DNA from 2 places in the uncultured Pelagibacterium sp. genome. Region 2 is predicted to be linked to the other one. Evidence: predicted binding sites of a transcription regulator. Region 2 holds the regulator's gene; the other holds the start of a gene.
What was found. Region 2 encodes HrcA, which represses chaperone genes, less so after heat shock. Its sites were predicted from a motif close to GTTAGCACTCNCNNNNNGNGAGTGCTAAC; they were not measured.

Region 1: a site for HrcA is predicted at 7,441-7,469, ahead of groES (co-chaperone GroES). Genes of this name have one in related genera too.

What each region holds. Positions count from the first base shown of each region.
Region 1 covers NZ_CAXAXY010000081.1:1,613-12,754, forward strand. Annotated here, with positions in the region: gene AACZ55_RS12425 (50S ribosomal protein L11 methyltransferase) at 35-706, opposite strand; gene AACZ55_RS12430 (TIGR01459 family HAD-type hydrolase) at 804-1,667, opposite strand; gene AACZ55_RS12435 (EAL domain-containing protein) at 1,808-3,031, opposite strand; gene AACZ55_RS12440 (sigma-54 dependent transcriptional regulator) at 3,194-4,606, shown strand; gene AACZ55_RS12445 (glycosyltransferase family 39 protein) at 4,635-6,164, opposite strand; gene AACZ55_RS12450 (glycosyltransferase family 2 protein) at 6,169-7,281, opposite strand; gene groES (co-chaperone GroES) at 7,515-7,805, shown strand; gene groL (chaperonin GroEL) at 7,884-9,527, shown strand; gene AACZ55_RS12465 (TSUP family transporter) at 9,792-10,541, opposite strand; gene AACZ55_RS12470 (DoxX family protein) at 10,732-11,112, shown strand.
Region 2 covers NZ_CAXAXY010000082.1:2,426-12,485, reverse strand. Annotated here, with positions in the region: partial or broken gene AACZ55_RS12550 (Hsp70 family protein) at 1-42, opposite strand, end outside; gene grpE (nucleotide exchange factor GrpE) at 242-871, opposite strand; gene hrcA (heat-inducible transcriptional repressor HrcA) at 985-2,073, opposite strand; gene rph (ribonuclease PH) at 2,306-3,025, shown strand; gene rdgB (RdgB/HAM1 family non-canonical purine NTP pyrophosphatase) at 3,022-3,654, shown strand; gene hemW (radical SAM family heme chaperone HemW) at 3,651-4,802, shown strand; gene AACZ55_RS12520 (penicillin-binding protein activator) at 4,799-6,040, opposite strand; gene rsmI (16S rRNA (cytidine(1402)-2'-O)-methyltransferase) at 6,175-7,059, shown strand; gene AACZ55_RS12510 (YraN family protein) at 7,028-7,414, shown strand; gene gshB (glutathione synthase) at 7,438-8,379, shown strand; gene AACZ55_RS12500 (MarC family protein) at 8,451-9,086, shown strand; gene AACZ55_RS12495 (GH25 family lysozyme) at 9,109-9,948, opposite strand.

The DNA.
Region 1 (11,142 bases), on a different contig from region 2:
GCCTCTTTGTGGGTGCGATTGCAAGAGCGCAGGTTCAGGCCCTTGCGCCAATATAGCGCCAGACCTGCGCGGGGCGCGGTTCTGCCGTCGCGGGTTCGCCAAAATCGACCAGCGGATAGGAGCCGAGGGCCTGCATGCGATCGCGCGGCAGATGCTCGCGGCCGATGTCTCCGACATAGATCCGGCAATGTGCGGAAAGGCAGCGGTCGAGAAAGGCCACGACGCGTCCGGCCAGCGTGCTTTCGTAAAAAAGATCGCCGACCAGGACGATTTCGGCCTCGGGTACGGGGCCATCGAGGAGATCGGCGTGTTGGGTCTGGACCGTTACCGAATTGAGGGCGGCGTTGAGCGCAACGGCGGCGATGGCATTTGCATCGGTATCGCAGGCCATGATCCTGTCGGCCCCGCTCAGGGCTGCCGCGATGGCGAGAAGGCCCGAGCCTGTGCCCAGATCGAGGACGGTACGACCCGCGACGATATCGGGATTGGCCATGATGTGGCGGGCCAAAACCAGCCCACCGGGCCAAAACCATGCCCAATAGGGCGGCACGCCGTCGCGCGCCAGCGTCCAGACCCCGCTCTGGGGGACGGCAAGGTGAAGCCGGATATCGGGAAGCCCCGGCACCGGAGCGACGGGCAGTCTATCCTTGATAAAGCCACGCGCGTCTATATCCAGGGTCTGCCGCTCTTCTTGGAATCGCGCCATGCTCTAGACCTTATGTTGTCGCGCTTCCGAACCGGAAAAGTGGAACCCATCCCCGATCGAGTCGAGGACAGGCTTTTTCCTGGAAGCCCTCCGGGCGCTACCAGACCAGCCGGGGCATGAAGCCGACCATGTTGGCGCGGGAGACCGAGACGAAATCGGCGACCCTTCGGGCCGGAGGATCGTTGAAGGCATCGAGTTCGGCGGCGTGGATCGAGCCGGTGATGAACAAGAGATCGATGCCGAACTGGGCGGCGCCCATCGCGTCGGTGCGCACGGAATCGCCGATGGCCAGAATCTGGCTTTTCTCGAAGCGCTGACCGGCGGCCTCGTCGGCCAAAGCCTTGGTCTGCTCATAGATGGGGTTATAGGGCTTGCCGGCCATCATCACCCGGCCGCCGATGTCCTCATAGGCATCGGCCAGCGCGCCACCGCAATAAACTATACGATCCCCCTCCTCGACCACCTTGTCGGGGTTGGCGCAGATCAGGGGCAGATTGCGGGCCTTCCAGATGGTCATGCGGTCCGCATAATCGGCGGGGGTGTCGTCATCGGTATCGAGATCGGTGACGGCGACGGCGGTCGCTTCCTCATCGGAGCCGAAGGTGAGATCGAGGCCTTCGAACAAGACATCATCGACTGCAGGGCCGACCCGGGCGACGGTGCGGCCGCGCCAGTTCTCAAGCAGGGTGCGGGTGGCATCGCCCGAGGACACAAGCGCGTCATAGGCATCGCGCGGGATATTCATGGCGTCGAGCTGGGCGATGATCGAGGCGCCGGGCCGGGGCGCATTGGTGATGAGCACGACGCGGCCACCGCCGGCGCGGAATTGGCTGAGCGCCTCGACGGCACCCCAGTGCGGGGTGACGCCATTGTGCAGCACGCCCCAGACGTCGGACAGCACAGCGCCATAGCGTGTGGCGAGGCTGGAAAGACCGGGAGTGGGGCCGGTGAGAGCGGGCATGGGTTTCCTTGGCTCAAGTCTTTTGTTCGGTCGCGCTTCCGAACCGAATAAGTGGTGTCCACTTATCCTGGAAGCGCTCGGGTGTTCGGTCGCGCTTCCGAACCGGATAAGCGGTGTCCACTTATCCTGGAAGCGCTCTGTTATCGCGCCGCAGCCTGGCGCAGATCGTCATCGCCATCGTCGCGCAGATCGGGCCGCAGGGGTCCGGTTTCGCCCATCACGGGGCCTTGCGCAAGCTTTATGCCATCATCGAGCAGGGCAAGGATCTCGCTCTCGCTCTCAAGGTCGGTGACGACGAGATTGATGCCGAAGCGCTTAATATAGTCATTGATGTCGGATGAATGGAAATCGGTGAGCGCGGCGGGTGTCTTGAGGAAGGTGTGGGCGCTGGTTTCGATGTAGCGCACCCCTTTTTCGGCAAGGCCACCAAAATCGAGGCGCAGCGTCGTCGCGTTGCGCAGGGCGACGAACACGCCCTGTTGCACGAGGGTTGCCAGACCATCCGATTGGGGGCGCGACAGGCCGGTCCATTCCTCGTAATCGAGGGCAAAGACGATATCGGAATTGACGGCGCGGTTGGCGGCAAGAAGGCTCAAGGTCTGATCGAGCGCCGGCTTGTCGCCCAGGCTTGCAGGGGAAACATCGACGAGCAGGCGGACGGGATCGCCGCTCAAACGCGCCCGGCGGACGATGCGGATGGCCTCCTCGGCGCAGAGCCGGTCGATGCGGCGCAAAACGACGGTGCCCTCGCCGGTGGGGACGGGCATGTATTGGGGCGGATCGACAAGCTGGCGGCCATCGATCTGCAGGCGCGGCACCATGTCGAAAGCGTGAATTTTGCGCTGGGGGAGCGTGAGGATGGGGCGGGCGTGGTGGATCAGCCGGCCCTCGTCGAGGGCGCGCTTGACGTCATCGAGGGCAATGGTGGGCACGCGGCGGGGTTCGGGGCCCGAGCCTGTAGCACGGTCGTCCTTGAGGGCCGGTGCGGAGGCAGCCTGAGCGGTTTCGAGATCGGATACCGCTTCGGCCACCTGACGGACCACGGTGCCCAGAACGCTCATGTCGGCTTCGATCACGTCGAGGCGCGAGCCGAGCTCGAGATCGACAAGGGCGTTGACGCGCTGGCTGAGAACCTGGCCGGCCTTGGCGTCGGTGGCGAGAAGGCGCCCCATTTCCTCAACGCCCTGTTCGAGGCGACGGAAGGCGCGGCGGCGGGCATTGCGCTCCTCGAGCATGGCGCCGCCCAGCATGATGACAAGCGCCAGCAGCCCGGCTTCAATGGGGGTGAAGCCGAGGGCAAAATAGGCCGCTGCGCCAAAGGCGACGCCGCAAACCCCGATAAAGATCAGCACCAGATTTTGCACCCGGCTCCATGCCCCCTGCGGGAATCAAATTCGGCTTTCATTTAAAGGTTTACCACTCCCTCTGGCGACTAAAAAGCGGGGGGTGCCAACCCTTTGTTTACCCTAATGGATTGATAATGGCTCATCGAGTTCAGCCTTCATCTGGCAAGGAGTAGCCGCCTGATGCGTGATGGAACCCCGTCGGACGCAGATGTGAATCTGTTGCTGATCGAGCGCTCGCCCGAGAGAGCGCGTGCGACCATGTCCGCCATTTTTGGCCAATGGGGCCACGGGATCACGCTCGTCCACTGTTCGAGCGGTCCGCAGGCGCTGCGCAGCCTCAAGACGGAACGTTTCGATGTCATTTTGGCGGAAACCGAGAGCCTGGACGGGTTTGCGGGCGATGAGGAAGCCGCGTTCGGTGCGCTGGCAAATGCGTCCGATGGGGCGCTCATCATCGCGCTGTCCGATGGCGGATCGGTTTCGCTTGCGGTGGCGGCCATGCGGGCGGGAGCCCATGACTATCTGCCATTGCCGGTCTCGGGGCCGGTTCTGGCCTCCCGGCTGGGCGAGTTGGGCCAGCGCCACGGCAAGGCGCGGGCCATGGTGTGCGACACACTGGCCGAACAGCGCCCCGACTTTGAAGGATTTGTGGGGACAACGCCGCAGATGCAGGCGATTTACGACCAGATCCAGCGGATTGCGCCCTCGGCGGCCCCGGTGTTCATCACCGGAGAAAGCGGGACGGGCAAGGAAGTGACGGCCGAAGCGCTGCACAAGCGCAGCCCGCGCGCCAAAAAGCGGTTCATTGCCATCAATGCCGGCGCGATTCCGCGCGAATTGATGGAGTCCGAGGTGTTCGGGGCGGTCAAGGGCTCGTATACGGGCGCCCATGAGGACCGCAAGGGCGCCATCGAGATGGCCGATGGCGGTACGTTGTTTCTCGACGAAGTCGGGGAAATGGACCTCGCCCTGCAGTCCAAGCTCCTGCGGTTCTTGCAGACCGGGACAATTACGCGGGTGGGAGAATCGGTGTCCCGGCCGGTCGATGTGCGGGTGATCTGCGCGACCAACCGCAATCCGATGCAACTGGTCAGCGAAAAGAAATTCCGCGAAGATCTGTTCTATCGCCTGCATGTGCTGCCCATCCACCTGCCACCCCTGCGGCAAAGGCCGGGCGATATCATGCCGCTGGCGCAGAGCTTTCTTGCGACATTCTCCAAGGAAGAAGGCAAGGGTTTTGCCGGATTTGCTCCCGATGTCGCCAATCTGTTCGTGGCGCGCGAATGGCCGGGCAATGTGCGCCAGCTGCAAAATCTGGTGCGCCGGATCGTCGTGATGTTCGATGGCGGCATGGTGACGGCTCAGATGGCGCTGGCGGCCGATATCGAATCGCGCGATGCCTTTGAGGTTGCCGTGCTCTCGAATGGATCGGTGCCCGATATCCTGCCCATGTGGCAGCAGGAGCAAAAGATCATCGAGGACGCGCTTGGCGCATTCGGCGGCAACATCGCCCGCGCCGCCGCGGCGCTGGAGATCAGCCCCTCGACGATCTATCGCAAGCGGCTGGGCTGGGAGCGGGCGGGAGCGGCGTAGCAGCTTACAACGCGAGCGGCGGTCTTTCTTACCGGGGTCTGTACCCCTGAGCGTAATAGAGCTGGATATTGCCCAACTCTATTACACCATTGCGCTCAATGGATATGGTTCCGAGATGTTCGATGCTCTCAAAGCTGTCCGAATGGGCGTTGGGCACGCGATCGGCGTTGGGGGTCTGGGCAACGACATAGGCGTTCCAGCCGGTGTGGGCCTGCCTGTCGAAATTGAATTCGAGATTGCGGGGATCGCTGCCGAAACAGGCCAATGGCAAGCGGCCCGAGACCTGCGTGTCGATGTAGCCGCAATCGATCCAGTTGGTGCCGGCGACGAACAGTTCGCCCTGCCCGAAGGCGCCAAGGTCATCGAGCGCCTCGCCCAGTTCGGTCCATGGCAGTTGCAGTGCCGTCGGGTCTTCCCAATCGCCCGGGAACACGGCGCGAGCCCATCCGGTTGCCGCGTGGGACACGAGCAGCGAAAGAATGACCAGCGTGGCGATGGCCGAGCCGAACAGCCAGGCGCAGACGGCCTTGCCGTCCCGATCGGCTGCCCAGGCGCCCATGAGCATGAACAGCATCAGATAGCCCGGTGCCTGCCAATGGAAATGGAACTGGGTGTCTGACCACAGCGCAACGATTGTGAAAAAGATGACGACGGGCCAGCCGATATAGGCAAAGAGCGCCGCCGCCCCCGGCTCGGCGCCCGAGGGAAACTGTCCGCGAGCCCCCGCGCCCAGGGCGCGAACGCCGACATAGAGCGCGGGCAGCGCCAGCCAGGGAACCATGTAAAGGAGCTGCCCCCAGATCATGCGGATCAATCCGTCCCAGCGCAAACCGGATTCGGCCAGCGCCCTGCCCCCCTGGAAGCCGAAGGACACCCAATCGTTCTGCGCGTTCCAGACCAGGACGGGCGAGAAGATGGCCAGAGCGATCAGCAGAGCCAGCCATGGCGCGCGATGGGTGAGCCAGCGGCGCTGGGTGGAATTGGCGAGAATGAACAGGCCCGTGCCGGCCACGAGGAAGACCGCGTGATATTTCGAAAGAAATGTCAGCCCGAGAAATAACCCGGCAAGGCTCCAGTAGAGAAACGGCCGCTGGGCGCCCTTGCCGAAGAATATCTCGATCAGAACGCGGATCGTTGCGAGCCAGAACAAGACCATGGGGGCATCGGGCTGTGTCCATGAGCCGACGGAGAGCGAAAACAGCACGCAGGCATTGACGATCAGTGCTGCAAAAAAGCCGCCGAGCGGGGAATGGATGCGCCGGACAATGTCAAAGACCAGCCAGGTCGAGACGGCGAACATCACGATGAAAGGCAGCCGGATGATCAGCAGGTTGTCCGATCCGGTCAATTGCAGCGTTGCCCAGATGGTCCAGAGCGAGACAGGCGGCTGGTCGAAATAGCTCAGGTGAAACTGGCGGGCCGAGGCAAGATAATAGGCCTCTCCCGTGCCCCAGCCGACCACCGCGCCACCGATCATGCGCAGGACCAGAGTGACGGCGATGAGGATCAGAGTGGCCTGAGCGGGCGAGAAAGGGCCGATGCGATCACGCAAGGTCATGGGTTCACCGCCAGGTAAAAATGCGGGTGACCGCGTAGTTGAAGACCACGCTCATCACCGCGCCGGCCACCCCGGCGACGATGAAATTGGCCATGTGGGTTTCAAACAGCACGCTGGCCACCGAGACATTGGCGAGCGTGCCGAAGCTGCAGACCAGATAGAAACTGAGCAGCCCGGTCCAGAAGCGAGAGCCCGTCAGTTTCTTGTCGGCGTAGGTCAATTCGTTGTTGAGCAGGTAGTTGGTGGTCATGGCCACCAGCGTTGCCGCCAACTGGCTGTTGGCGAAGTTGAAGTCGAGAACTTCGAAGACAAATGTCAGCACCGAAAGATGCACCACAACGCCCGACGCGCCAACCAGCGAAAACAGAAGAAAGCTGGTGGGCAGGATGCCACGGGAAATCTGCGACACGATGAGCCCGAGAAACTGGGCGACGACCAGGGCGCTCATCTTGCTTTCGCCGGCAAAACGCGGGCGGAAGGTGTAGGGCACCTCGGTGATCGTCAGCTTGCGCCCCAGTTGGCGGTTGCCCGTGGCGATGATGTCGAGCAGGATCTTAAAGCCTTCGCGCGACAGGCGCGGGACGATTTCATTGAACAGCGACCGGCGCAGCAGGAAAAAGCCGCTCATCGGATCGGACAGGGCCTTGCCGGTGAGAATGCCCGAAAGCCGGGTTGCCAGTTCGGACCCCTTCTGACGGCTGGCGGAAAAACCATCCTGGGAACTGCCCTCCCCCGTGTAGCGTGAGCCAACGACAATGTCGGCCCCGGCGCGGGCCTGGTCGAGCATCTGGGTCAGAATCGTTTCGTCGTGCTGATGGTCGGCATCGATCACGGCCACAAATTCTGCCGCCGAGGATGCCATGCCTTCGATGCAGGCCGATGACAGGCCGCGCCGACCGATACGGTGAATACATCTGACATGGGGCTTTTGCGCTGCGATCTGCTTGGCCAGATCGGCGGTGCCGTCCGGGCTGTTGTCATCGACGATGATGACTTCAAAGCTGATGCCTGCCAGCGCCGCCTCGAGCTTTTCGATGAGCGGGGCAATGTTGTCGCGTTCATTGAAGGTGGGGACGATGACCGACAGGGTCGGCGGAATCCAATCTCGTGCGGACATATTTTCCAATTCTGTCATCGTCTCGTCTTTTTATGTCCGCATGAACGGCTGGCATGCAAATCGCGCAACGGCATAACAAGCCCCTGTCCGCGATGCAAAATTTTTTGCGTGCGGCATTCTTGACTCCCGCACCCCCCTCTCCTATCTGCACCATATGCTGCTAGCACTCCCGACGTTAGAGTGCTAATAGCGGAGGAAATTGCATCTCAACTTCACGTTCCAAAGGAGCGACTATGAGCTTCCGTCCCCTGCATGACCGCGTTGTGGTCCGCCGCGTCGACAGCGAATCCAAGACCGCTGGCGGCATCATCATTCCAGACACCGCCAAGGAAAAACCCTCCGAGGGCGTTATCGTTTCCGTCGGCGCCGGAGCCCGCGACGACAATGGCAAGGTCGTTCCGCTCGACGTCAAGGAAGGCGACCGCGTCTTGTTTGGCAAGTGGAGCGGCACCGAAGTCAAGGTTGGCGGCGAAGACCTGCTGATCATGAAAGAGTCCGACATCATGGGCGTGATCGAAGGTTAATCCGGACGCGCTTCCGGTTGGAAGCGCCCCCAAAACCTTCGGATGCCCTTTTTCATTTTTTGCAAGGAGCAGAATTAAATGGCTGCCAAAGAAGTCAAATTCTCGACCGAAGCCCGCGACAAGATGCTGCGCGGCGTCAACATCCTGGCCAATGCGGTCAAGGTGACGCTCGGTCCCAAGGGCCGCAACGTGGTCATCGAAAAGTCGTTCGGCGCACCGCGCATCACCAAGGACGGCGTGACCGTTGCCAAGGAAATCGAACTCGAAGACAAGTTCGAAAACATGGGCGCCCAGATGTTGCGCACCGTGGCCTCCAAGACCAATGACATCGCCGGCGACGGCACCACGACTTCGACCGTTCTGGCTCAGTCGATCGTCAACGAAGGCGTCAAGGCCGTCGCTGCCGGCATGAACCCGATGGATCTCAAGCGCGGCATCGACCTGGCCGTGACCGAAGTGATCTCGAACCTGGCCTCGAAAGCCGTCAAGATCTCCAACACCAGCGAAGTCGCCCAGGTCGGCACGATCTCGGCCAATGGCGAAAAGGCCATCGGCGACATGATCGCCAACGCCATGCAGAAGGTCGGCAACGAGGGTGTCATCACCGTCGAGGAAGCCAAGACCGCAGAAACCGAACTCGATGTCGTCGAAGGCATGCAGTTCGACCGCGGTTACCTTTCGCCCTATTTCGTGACCAACACCGAAAAGATGGTCGCTCAGCTCGACGATCCGCTCATCCTGCTGCACGAAAAGAAGCTTTCGAACCTGCAGGCTCTGCTGCCCGTTCTCGAAAGCGTGGTTCAGTCCAACCGTCCGCTGCTCATCATTGCAGAAGACGTTGAAGGCGAAGCGCTTGCCACTCTCGTGGTCAACCGCCTGCGTGGCGGTCTCAAGGTCGCTGCCGTCAAGGCACCGGGCTTCGGCGATCGCCGCAAGGCCATGCTCGAAGACATCGCCATCCTGACCGGTGGCCAGGTGATTTCCGAAGACCTCGGCATCAAGCTCGAGAACGTGACCACCGACATGCTGGGCACCGCCAAGCGCGTCGAGATCACCAAGGAAAACACCACCATCGTCGATGGTTCGGGCTCCAAGGACGACATCGAAGGCCGTGTCAACCAGATCAAGGCGCAGATCGAAGAAACCTCGTCCGATTACGACAAGGAAAAGCTTCAGGAACGTCTGGCCAAGCTGGCCGGTGGCGTTGCCGTGATCAAGGTCGGCGGTTCGACCGAAGTTGAAGTGAAAGAACGCAAGGACCGCGTCGACGACGCGCTCAATGCAACCCGCGCTGCGGTTGAAGAAGGCATCGTTGCCGGTGGTGGCGTTGCGCTGCTGCGGGCCTCGAACGCGCTCACCGTCAAGGGTGCCAATGCCGACCAGCAGGCCGGTATCGCCATCGTCAAGCGCGCGCTGCAGGAACCGATCCGTCAGATCGCCAACAATGCGGGCAGTGAAGGTTCGGTCGTTGTGGGCAAGATCCTCGACAATGCGTCCGACACCTTCGGCTATGACGCCCAGACGGGTGAATATGGCGACATGATCCAGATGGGCATCATCGATCCCGTCAAGGTCGTGCGCACCGCTGTTGAAGACGCTGCCTCGGTTGCCGGCCTTCTGGTCACCACCGAAGCGATGATCGCCGAGCTTCCAAAGGACGACGCACCCGCCATGCCCGGCGGCGGTGGCGGCATGGGCGGCATGGGCGGCATGGATTTCTAAGGAATCCATTTCGCTCACGGGCCGTACCGCATTCGGCCCGAAGCGCTAAAACCGCGCTGGGCCGAATGCTGGCCCTGCGCGGGCGCGGCCAACGATGGCCGGGCGCTCTTTGCGCCTTAAAGAAAAAGAATTGGGACCTCTCCAGGGTCTCGAACGGGAAGGGCAGTGCTTCGGCGCTGCCCTTTTCGTTTGGAACTTCCCGTTCGCTTTTTGCCTGGCACGGCTTTGTCGGCGCCTGCAAAGCAGGCTTGCACACCGTACGACTCAGGGGAAAAAGAGCAGCTTTATTGCGAGGATGATCGAGACGACGATCACCAGGGGGCGGATGATTTTGGCGCCGTAGCGGATGCCGGTGACGGCGCCGAGGTAGCCGCCGAGGATCTGGCCTGTGGCCATGACGATCGCCACTGGCCAGACGACGTCTCCGGCGATGATGAAAAAGATCAAGGCAGCGAGGTTGGAGACGACGTTGAGAATCTTGGTGTGGGCCGAGGCGCGGGCTGCCGAGAGGCCGAACAGGGCGACGAAGGCCAGCATGAAGAACGAGCCGGTGCCGGGGCCGAAAAGGCCATCGTAAAAGCCGATCACGAAGGCGAAGGCGGGAACGAAGGTTGCAAATTTGAGGCGGGCGGCGCCATCGATGTCCCTGATCGAGGGCGAGAAGGTGAAATAGAGCGCGACGGCGATCACGGCGACCGGGACAAGGATCTCAAGAGCGGAGGTATCGACCTGCTTGACGACGATGGCGCCGAAAAGCGAACCGGCGAAGGCCGCGCCGATGGCGGGGACCAGCGACAGGATCGAGACGTAGCCCTGGCGCCAATAGGTCCAGGCGGCCATCGTGGTGCCGACGATCGATTGGGCCTTGTTGGTGGCGATGGCGCCCAATGGCGGCAGGCCGGCCCAGAGCAGCGCAGGGATGGTGATCAGGCCGCCGCCGCCGGCAACGGCATCGACAAAGCCGGCGATGACGCTGACGCCGCCCAGCGCCACAAGGACCCAGATATCGTACACGGAAAGGACTCGTCGTTGCGTGGTGGCGCTTGCTGGCACGAAGCGGGGCGGTTTGCAACCGGATCGATGCTGGGGGCGCCGCTACTGTATATTGATTGGCGAACAATCTGTCGGTGACAGGTGGATTTTTCAAACGGTGGTCATGCGGCAGTGTCCGGTCATCGCAAATCGGATACTGGACGCAAAGACCATGAACGCGCTTCAAACCTATCTACCGACTGTGGGCCGCATCTTTCTGGCCCTCATCTTCATTCTCGCCGGCCTGAGCAAGATCCCGGCCATCGAGGGCAATGTGGGCTATATGGAAATGTTCGGCGTGCCGGGCCTCCTGATCTGGCCGACCATTCTTTTGGAAGTCGTTGGCGGCATCATGCTGGCGATCGGGTTCAAGGCCCGCTGGGCGGCGGCGGCACTGGGTGCCTTCTCGCTGGTTGCGGCATTGATCTTCCACACCGACTTTTCCAACCAGATGGAAATAACCAATTTTCTCAAGAACGTCGCCATAGTGGGCGGCATGCTTTACGTCATCGCCTTCGGGCCGGGAGCGCTGGCGGTCGATACCCGCAAGTAGGCGCTATTGCCAAAAAAAGAAAAAGGGCCG
Region 2 (10,060 bases):
CGAATTGGTCGTGCCCAGGTCAATACCGATTACTTTTCCCATTCCGAAACCTCATTTCTCGAGCGAGTCCTAAATTTGGCCCTGACCCCTCAACGCGCCCATTCACGTTGCGGCATCGCATTGATCGGTCGTGCCGGACCCCTCTGGGGGATGGATTTGGCCCGGTTTCCCGGGCTTGCTGGCTATATAAGGAGGGGGGGAGGACCCTTCAAGCACGCCCCCCGCTTTGCATCAAATTTTGTCAGGCCGATGTGTCGAGCCCTTCACCGGGTTCGGCGTCGGGTTTGGGGGCCGGTTTGTTGCCGCCCTTGGCGACTCCCACCATGGCCGGGCGCAACACGCGCTCGCCGATGGCGTATCCGGTCTGGACCACCTGAACCACAGTGCCCTCGGGCACCGAGGCATCGGGCACCTCAAACATGGCCTGATGGCGGTGGGGATCGAACTTTTCGCCCTCCGCCACGATCGGTGTCACGCCGTTCTTTTGCAAGAGCCGCTGCATTTCGCGCTCGGTCATCTCGATCCCCTCGATCAGGGATTTGAGTGTCCCGTCGGCGTTTTCCCGCAATTCGGCGGGAATGACCATAAGGGCACGCGAGAGATTGTCGGTGGCCACCAGCATGTCGCGGGCAAACCCGGCAATGGCATAAGAGCGCGTGTCGGAAACTTCACGCTCGGTGCGCTTGCGCAGATTGTCCATTTCAGCGGCGGTGCGCAGCACCTGGTCACGCAGCTGGTCCTTTTCGGCCTCGAGCTGGGCAATGCGCTCTTCAGCCGTCGGCTCGGTGGAAACCGCTTCGGCCTCTTCGGCGTCGGGGCGCGGATCGATGTCGTCGTTCGGCTCTGGCGTCGTGTTGTCGTCGCTCATCATTGCTCTTTCAACGATTGGGGAAATTAAGCTTGGCTGCCATATCGGCCAAGGGCGGAAATTTTTCAAGCCTCGTGGCAAAAAGCCGACAAATCAAAGCTCGAGCCTGACAGGCCCTAAAGCTCGCCCTTTCGCGAAATCAGCTTTGAAACCACATGCGCCGTGTAATCGACTACCGGGACGATGCGCGCATAATTGAGCCGTGTCGGCCCGATAACCCCCAGCACCCCCACAACCTTGTCATTGGCGTCCTTGTAGGGCGAAAGCACGACCGACGAGCCCGAGAGCGAAAACAGCTTGTTTTCCGAACCGATAAAGATGCGCACCCCCTGGGCGGTTTCCGCATCGTTCAACAGATCGATCAACCCCTGCTTGGTTTCGATCTCGTCGAACAATTGGCGCACCCGGGCCAGATCGTCGGACGCCATCGTGTCATCGATCAGGTTGGCCCGGCCCCGCACGATCAGCGTCGGAGCGGACGTATCGGCCTCGATCATCGAGGCGAGCCCGGAATCCACAAGCCGTTGCGCGATGGCATCGAGTTCGGCGCGCTGGTTTTCCGATTGCTGGCGGATCGAATCGCGCGCCTGCTGCAGCGTCTTGCCCACGATATGATGGGCGAGAAAATTGGACGCCTGGGTCAGGGCGCTCGCCGTCAGCCCCGGCGGCAGGGCGATGATGCGGTTTTCGACCTGTCCGTCTTCTCCCACAAGAATGGCCATGGCCCGCTCAGGATCGAGCCGGACGAATTCGACATGCTTGAGCACCATGTCGGCCTTTGCGGCAATGACCATGCCCGCGCCGTGCGAAAGGCCTGAAAGCAGGGCGCTCGCTTCGTTGAGCAGGTCCTCGACCCGTCCCGACCGGCTTCCACCCGAAACGGTGCGCGAGATCTGGTCGCGCTCGGTTTCGTCCACGGCCCCCACTTCGAGCATGGCGTCGACGAAAAACCGCAACCCCTCCTGGGTGGGAGCCCGCCCCGCCGAAGTGTGCGGCGCGGCAATCAGGCCCAGCTCCTCGAGATCGGCCATCACATTGCGCACCGAGGCCGGGGAAAGCTGCATGTCGAGCATCTTGGAAATGGCCCGCGACCCGATGGGTTCGCCGGTTTCCAGATAACGCTCGACCAGCCGCCGGAAGATGTCCTGACTGCGTGTCGAAAGTGCCTCTAAAAATTCTGACGAATTTATCGTGTTTCTGTCCATATTCACCATTCCGGAGCGCGGTCAGAAAAAGTTGCAGGTTTTTTCGGTTCGACCGCGCGACCCACTCAAGATGCCATGCCGGGGCGCGGCAAGCTGTCTTTGTTTCGATTGCCATTAACTAAGTAGGAGAAAACCAGGGTACCGCCAAGTGAGGCGCGCTTGTTCCGGCCTTCTCGAACGGTTAAGAGGCTGGTAACCATATCAGCCAACAGACACCGGGAAGACAGTTTTTATGCGGCCAAGCGGACGGGCAAGCGATCAGATGCGCGATGTAACGATTGAACGGGGCGTCGCGCCGCAGGCGGAGGGCTCGTGCCTCGTTGCATTCGGGCGCACCCGCGTTCTGTGCACCGCCAGCGTCGAGACCTCGCTTCCGCCCTGGCGGCGCGGACAGGGTCTTGGTTGGGTGACGGCCGAATACGGCATGCTGCCCCGTGCCACCGGCTCGCGCACCCGCCGCGAGGCGACCGCGGGCAAACAATCGGGCCGCACCCAGGAGATCCAGCGTCTGATCGGGCGCTCCCTGCGTGCCGTTGTCGACATGCAGGCTTTGGGCGAAAACCAGATCGTTCTCGACTGCGACGTGCTTGAAGCCGATGGCGGCACGCGCACAGCGTCGATCACCGGCGCCTTTGTTGCACTCTCGGAAGCGGTCTTCTGGATGAAGGAACGCTCGCTGTTGAAGGGCGATCCGATCCGCGACCATGTGGCTGCCGTCTCGTGCGGTGTCTATCGCGGCACCCCGGTGCTTGATCTCGATTATCTCGAAGACAGCGAGGCCGATACCGACGCCAATTTCGTTCTGACCGGCTCGGGCAAGTTCGTCGAAATCCAGGGGACGGCCGAAGCCGAGCCCTTTTCCACCCAGGAGCTGGCCGAACTGATCGGGCTTGCCCAGAAAGGCATCGCCGAACTGGTCGAACTCCAGCGCGCCGTGTTGGGGGCGTCATGACCATCAGGCTCAAGCGCGGCGACCGGCTGGTTCTGGCCACCCACAACAAGGGCAAGCTGGTCGAATTTCAGGACATGCTGAAAGACTTCGGCCTCGATATCGTCTCGGCCGGCGATCTGGGCCTGCCTGAGCCTGAAGAAACCGGCACCACATTCATCGAGAATGCGCGCCTCAAAGCCCATGCAGCCGCGAAAGCCACAGGCGAGATCGCCCTTTCCGACGATTCGGGCATTTCGGTCGACGCGCTCGACGGCCAGCCCGGGGTTTACACCGCCGACTGGGCCGGTGTGCCGCGCAATTTCACCAACGCCATGCAAAAGGTGCAGGATCTGCTCGTCGAAAAGGGCGCGACCGAGCCCGATCAACGCACGGCCCAGTTCAATGCCGTCCTCTGCCTCGCCCTACCCGACGGTACCGACATGATTTTCGAGGGGCTGGCGCCCGGCACGCTGGTCTGGCCGCCCGTCGGGGATTCGGGGCACGGCTATGACCCCATGTTCAAGCCCGATGGATATGAGAAAACGTTCGGCCAGATGAGCGCCGAGGAAAAACATTCCTGGGCCCCTGGCAAGGAAGGCCTGTCCCATCGCGCCCGCGCCTTTGCCAAATTCGTGAAGGACGTGCTTTGAGCGCCAATAATGCATTCGGGATCTATATCCATTGGCCGTTCTGCGCGGCCAAATGTCCCTATTGCGACTTCAATTCCCATGTTCACCACGGCAAGTTCGACGAAGACAGCTTCGTTAGCGCTTATGTTAAAGAGATCGAGACCACCGCGCGGCGGGCGCCCGAGCGGCTGGTCGAATCGATATTTTTCGGCGGCGGCACGCCTTCGCTGATGAAGCCGGCTTCGGTCGGCACAATTCTTGATGCCATCGCTAAAAATTGGCAGGTCGCCGACACGGTCGAAATCACCCTAGAAGCCAACCCCACCTCGGTCGAAGCCGAGCGCTTCCGCGGGTATCGCGCCGCCGGGGTCAATCGCGTGTCTTTGGGCGTACAATCGCTGCGCCCCGAGCCGCTGGCCCGCCTGGGGCGGCTGCATTCGGTCGAGGATGCGGTGGCCGCCGTGCGGCTGGCGCAATCGATCTTCGATCGCTCGAGCTTTGATATCATCTATGCCCGCCCCGACCAGACGCTGGGCCAGTGGGAAGACGAGCTCACCGAGGCCCTGGCGCTCTCGGAAGGCCATCTTTCGCTCTACCAGCTCACCATCGAATCGGGCACGCGCTATTTCGACCTGTTCAACGCCGGCAAACTGAAAATGCCGTCTGAAGACCTTTCCGCCGACATGTTCGAAATGACCCAGGACTTGACGGCGTCCTACGGTCTGCCCGCCTATGAGATTTCCAACCACGCCCGCCCCGGTCAGGAAAGCCGGCATAACCTGATCTATTGGCGCTATGGCGAATATGCCGGCATCGGCCCGGGCGCCCATGGCCGGCTGATCATGGGCGGCGCCCGCCACGCCACGGCGGCGGAAAAAATGCCGTTCAAATGGTGGGAAAAGGTCATCGAGACCGGCGATGGGCTGGTCACCGACGATACCCTGACCTGGGACGAGGAAGGCGACGAATATCTCGTCATGGGCCTGAGATTGCGTGAAGGCATCGATCCGGCCCGCTATCAGGCCCTCGCCCGCCGCGCGCTCACCGCCACCCAGATCGATTTCCTCAAATCCATCGGCTTCATCGAAACCCTTCCCAATGGCCGCCTGCGGGTGACCGACAAGGGCTGGCCGGTGCTCGATGCGGTGGTGGCCGATCTGGCCGCCTAGCGAAATTCCGCCGCCGGCGGAATGCCCGCATCAATGCTCGCTCCGCCGCTCGAAGCCAGCGGCAGGCCGCCCAGCCGGGCTGCGTCGATGGTGACGGCGCCTTGCGCGCCCACTTGCCGCATGACCAGCCCATATTCTCCGCGCCCGTCGAAATGGAGCCGGAACGGCCCGTCGCGCCCCGTGAACCCTGCTGGTGAAACCAGACCGGTCCCGTAAGGTGGCATTGCAAGGCTCAGGCTGGGCGTGTTGGCAAGCAGCACCGCCGAATAGGCCAGGGTCGTCAACTGATGCGGCTCGCCGCCGAACCGCGAACGATAGATCGGCGTCAGCGCCTCAAGCCCCGCCGGATCGATTGCCGGATAGACAGCGCCGGCCAGAAAGGGCTGGTTGAGAATGGCTGCGTCACCCTCCCAGTCTGCCGATCCCACGATCAGCACCCGCTCACGCGGCAGCCGGGCCGCATCGAGCAATATGCCGAAACTGGGCGCCGTGGCGCGATCGGGAATATAGAGCGTATCGACCAGGTTGGAGCGCATGGCCGGGGCGAGACGTTCGACGGCGGTTCGGGCCCGTGCTTCGCCATCGAACATTTCAATCGCAACGATCTGCATGCCGGCTTCTCCTGCCGCCAGTCGCAGAGCGTCGGCCTGAGCGTTGCCCAGTGGGGTATCGGGAATGATCGCGGCAATCGTGTTGCGGCCCTGTGCCCGTGCGTAGGTGAGGGCCCGCATGATCTCGGCTTCGGGCAATACGCTAAGCAGATAGACCCCATCGGTGGCCACGCTCGCAGTGGAGGAAAACCCGATCAGCGGGGTGTCGTAGGATTTGGCGATCGCGCCCGCCAGCCCGACGGCATCGGCGGTCAACGGACCCAGAATCAGTTCGGCCCCCTCGGCCAGCGCCTGCTGGGTCGCGGTGCGCGCCGTTTCCGGGCCGGGGCCTGAATCCTTGACCACAACATGAATGTGCTGGCCTCCGGTCCGGACGGTTTCGTCCATGGCCAGCCGCGCGCCATTGAGCATGGCCCGCCCGACCGCTCCCGTGTTGCCCGAAAGCGGCAGGATCAGTGCCACCCGCACAGGCCCGGTGCCGATGATTTCACCCTGCGCCGGCGCCAGCACCGGCCCGGCTGGAGCGGTGGGCTGGGCAAGGCCCGGGGCCGTCATGCCCGTCTGGCCCGTCGAGCAGGCGGCAACCGCCAACAATAGGACAACGCTCAACAGTGCCCGTGTCCACATGTGCTGCAACCCCACTCCCTTTCCCTGTGCCCCGCCGTAGATCCTGTCTCTGATTCGCGCCGGACAGAACCACCGCCCGCCTCGACAAACCCCCTTGCGATGGTAAAAGAAGGGCGTCAATCCAAGGGGCAAGCGTGAGCCAGGACAAATCCTACCAGATATCGGGCCACCGCGTCTTCGTTCAAAGCCCGGCGCCCGGCCTCTATCCGGTGGCCACCCCGATCGGCAATCTGCGCGACATCACTCTGCGCGCCCTCGATATACTGGCCGGAGCCGATCTCGTCTTATGCGAGGATACCCGTCATTCGGCCCGGCTGTTCGATGCCTATGGCATAAAAACCCCCCGCACCGCTCTGCACGAGCACAATGAACGCGCCCGCATCGATTCGATCCTCGATCAGATCGGCCAAGGCAGGGCAATCGCCTTGATCTCGGACGCCGGAACCCCCTTGTTGTCCGATCCGGGCTTTCCCTTGGTCCGCGCGGCGCGCGAAGCCGGCATCGATATCTTTCCCGTGCCCGGCCCTTCGGCTCTTTTGGCTGCGCTCACCGGCGCGGGCCTGCCTACCGATTCCTTTGCGTTCTTCGGTTTTCTGCCTTCCAAGACCGGCCAGCGCACCAATGCGCTCTCCCCGCTCATCGCTCGCCCTGAAACGCTGGTGTTTTACGAATCGCCCCGCCGCCTCGGTGCGGCGCTGGCTGACATGGCCCAAGCCCTTGGCCCCGAGAGGCAGGCGGTCGTGGCGCTCGAACTCACCAAGCGCTTCGAGCGCTTCGAAACCGGCACTTTGTCCGATCTGGCCGAAACCTTTGCCGAAGAGACCAAGGGCGAAGCCGTAATCCTGGTTGCCGGCTCGGACGGAACAGCACCACAGGCGGGTGGCGATTGGGAAGCGGCGCTGGACGAAGCGATGGCCCAGATGCCGCTACGCGCCGCCGTCGATCTGATCTCCGTCCAGTTCGGTCTCAAACGCAAACAGGTTTACGATGCCGCCCTCGCCCTCAAGGCCAAAGCCTGATCCGCGCCGCCGGGCCGAGCGCGCCGGGCGGTCGGCGGAAACGCTTGCGGGCTGGCTGCTGCGTCTCAAGCTCTACAGTATCGTTGCCACGCGCTACAAAACCCCGGTCGGCGAAATCGATATCGTTGCCAGAAGGGGCCGCACCGTGGTTTTCATCGAGGTCAAGCAGCGCTCCGGCAATGCCCTCGCCCGCGACCAGGCGCTCGCTTCGGTCAACACCGCCCGCATCGTGCGCTGCGCCGAATGGTTTCAGTCGTCGCACCCCGCCTATCAAACCTATGATTTCCGTTTCGACGTGATAACGCTTGCACCGGGACGCTGGCCGCACCATCTGGTCAATGCCTTTACCGCCTGACGCTTTTCTTTGAGGATCTTTTCATGTCCCTTTCCGTCGCCGTACAGATGGACCCCATCGACGCCATCAACCCGCCTGGCGATTCCAGCTTTGCTCTGATGCTCGAGGCACAGGCGCGCGGTCATACGCTGTCTTATTATACGCCCTCCACCCTCGCCCAGCGCGGCAGCACGGTGACGGCGCGCGTGCACAGGGTCAAAGTCGACGACAGGGAAAAGGGCCTCCACTTCAAGCTCGAAGACTGGCGGAAAACCGATCTGACCACGTTCGACGTGATCCTGCTGCGCCAGGACCCGCCCTTCGACATGAACTATATAACCACCACCCACATGCTCGAGCTGGTGCATCCCGAGACCTTGGTGGTCAATCACCCCAAAGAGGTGCGCAATGCGCCCGAAAAAATCCTCGTTACCAGCTTCCCCGAGCTGATGCCCGATACGCTGATCACGCGCGATGAAACCGAGATCCGCGATTTCCGCAAAGAATTCGGCGACATCATTTTAAAGCCGCTGTTCGGCAATGGCGGCGCCGGCGTGTTCCGCATCCGCGAGGGCGATGAGAACCTCGGCTCGCTGCTGGAAATGTTCAACGCGAGCTTCCGCGAACCCTTCATGATCCAGCGCTATCTTCCCGATGTGCGCAAGGGCGACAAACGCATCATTCTGGTCGATGGCAAGCCGGTGGCCGGTCTCAACCGCATCCCCGCCGAGGGCGAGTCGCGATCCAACATGCATGTGGGGGGGCGGCCCGAGCTTTCGGAGCTCACGGCGCGCGAGCACGAGATCTGCGAGATCATCGGCCCCGAACTCAAAAAGCGCGACCTGATCTTTGTCGGCATCGACGTGATCGGCGGCTATCTGACCGAAATCAACGTGACCTCCCCCACCGGCATCCGCGAGGTCAAGCGCTTCGGCGGTCCCGACATCGCGGTCATGGTCTGGGACGCCATCGAAAGCCGCCGGTAGTCAAGCGCTTCGGCCCCCGGTATGGTCGACGCTGATTCACGTGGAACAGCGGCACATTGGGGGCCGGGACGATGTCGGGCAATTTTCTCGTGGCGTTTGCCACTTTCTTTGCGACGATCGGCGTTGCCGACATCGCCTTCATCTTCGCCGGACTGACGCGCAACAATACCGCCAGACAGCGCTTCGTCTTCGCCTCGCGCGGCGTTCTGATCGCCACCGGCATCCTGCTGTTCTTTGCCTTTGCCGGTAACGCCATCCTCGAAATCTTCGGCATCACCCTGCCGGCCCTGCGGGTGGCCGGCGGCATCCTGCTGCTTTTGATCGCGATCGACATGGTGTTTGCCCGCCATTCGGGCGCCACCGGCACCACGTCCGAAGAAGAGGCAGAAGGGATGTCGCGGACCGATATTTCGGTCTTTCCCCTTGCCATGCCGCTTCTGGCCGGGGCCGGCTCAATTTCGGCCGTGATCCTTTTGACCACCGGTGCCAACACCGATCTCGAATTCTGGATCGTGATCGCCGCGCTTGTCGCGACTCTCGCCCTCGCCTGGCTGGCACTTCTTATCGCCATTCCCATTCAGCGCATTCTGGGCCTCACCGGCATGTCCGTGGTTTCCCGTGTCGTCGGGATTCTTCTGACTGCATTGGCCGTCCAATTCGTTTTCGACGGCATCAGCAGCAGCGGGATTCTGGGCGGATCGGGCTGATTCGGAGCGTTTCCAGAAAAAACTATTTGAGCGGCGCGCACCGGCCCTGACCCGCGAGGCGCATATAGGTGCGGGGGTCGCACCCGGTCAAAAAGAACTGAATCCAGTCGCTTTCCGACCCAAACCAGGCATTGCGGTCCACTTCCGTGCGGATGCCCGGCACCGTTCCGGTCTGTGTGTACTGCCAGAAAGTAAAGGGGCGGTTCGAATAGCGCTCATGGGGCTCGGCGGCCACCGAACGCAGCCACATCGGGTTATCGATCTGGACCCCTTCAAGCACGTCGCGGTGGAAATTGATGTCGGTATAGATCACCGGCACCTTGCCCGTATGGGCCTCCATGCCGGCCAGAAGAACGCGCACCTTGTCGAGCACTTCTTCGCGGGTCAGGTCGTGCTTGCACGACGAGCCATTGTTCCACTCGAGATCGAGCACCGGCGGCAGCGCGTCGGCTTCGGCCGGAACATTGGCGGCAAACCAGGCAACCTGTTCGGAGGCCGGACGGCACCAGTAGATGAAATGATACGCCCCGCGTGGAATGCCGGCAGCCCGGGCCCGATCCCAATTGGTGCGGAAATTGGGGTCGAGATAGTCCCCGCCATCGGTGGCCTTGATATAGGCAAAGCGCGTTCCCGCCTGCGCCACGGCCCGCCAGTCGATATTGCCCTGGTGGCGCGATACATCGATGCCGTGGATGGGCAGCGAATGGGCGCGCGCCACGCCCGGATGGGGCTTGTTGTCGCCCTTGGCGGGATAGTAATTGGCCCCGCAGGCGGCCAGCACCCCGACGAGGGCGAGACCGGCCGCAAGCGGCAGGATCGTCTTGGTCAGCTTGGGCGAGCGGAAAAAACGCGGCAGGGGCATGGAGCGGAAAACTCGGCAATTTGGGAAAATCTATCTCAAATTGTATTGACCCAATTCTCCTTAACGCTCCCCTCACAAGCCTGGTTAACAAAACCGAAAGCCCCGGAAGCGT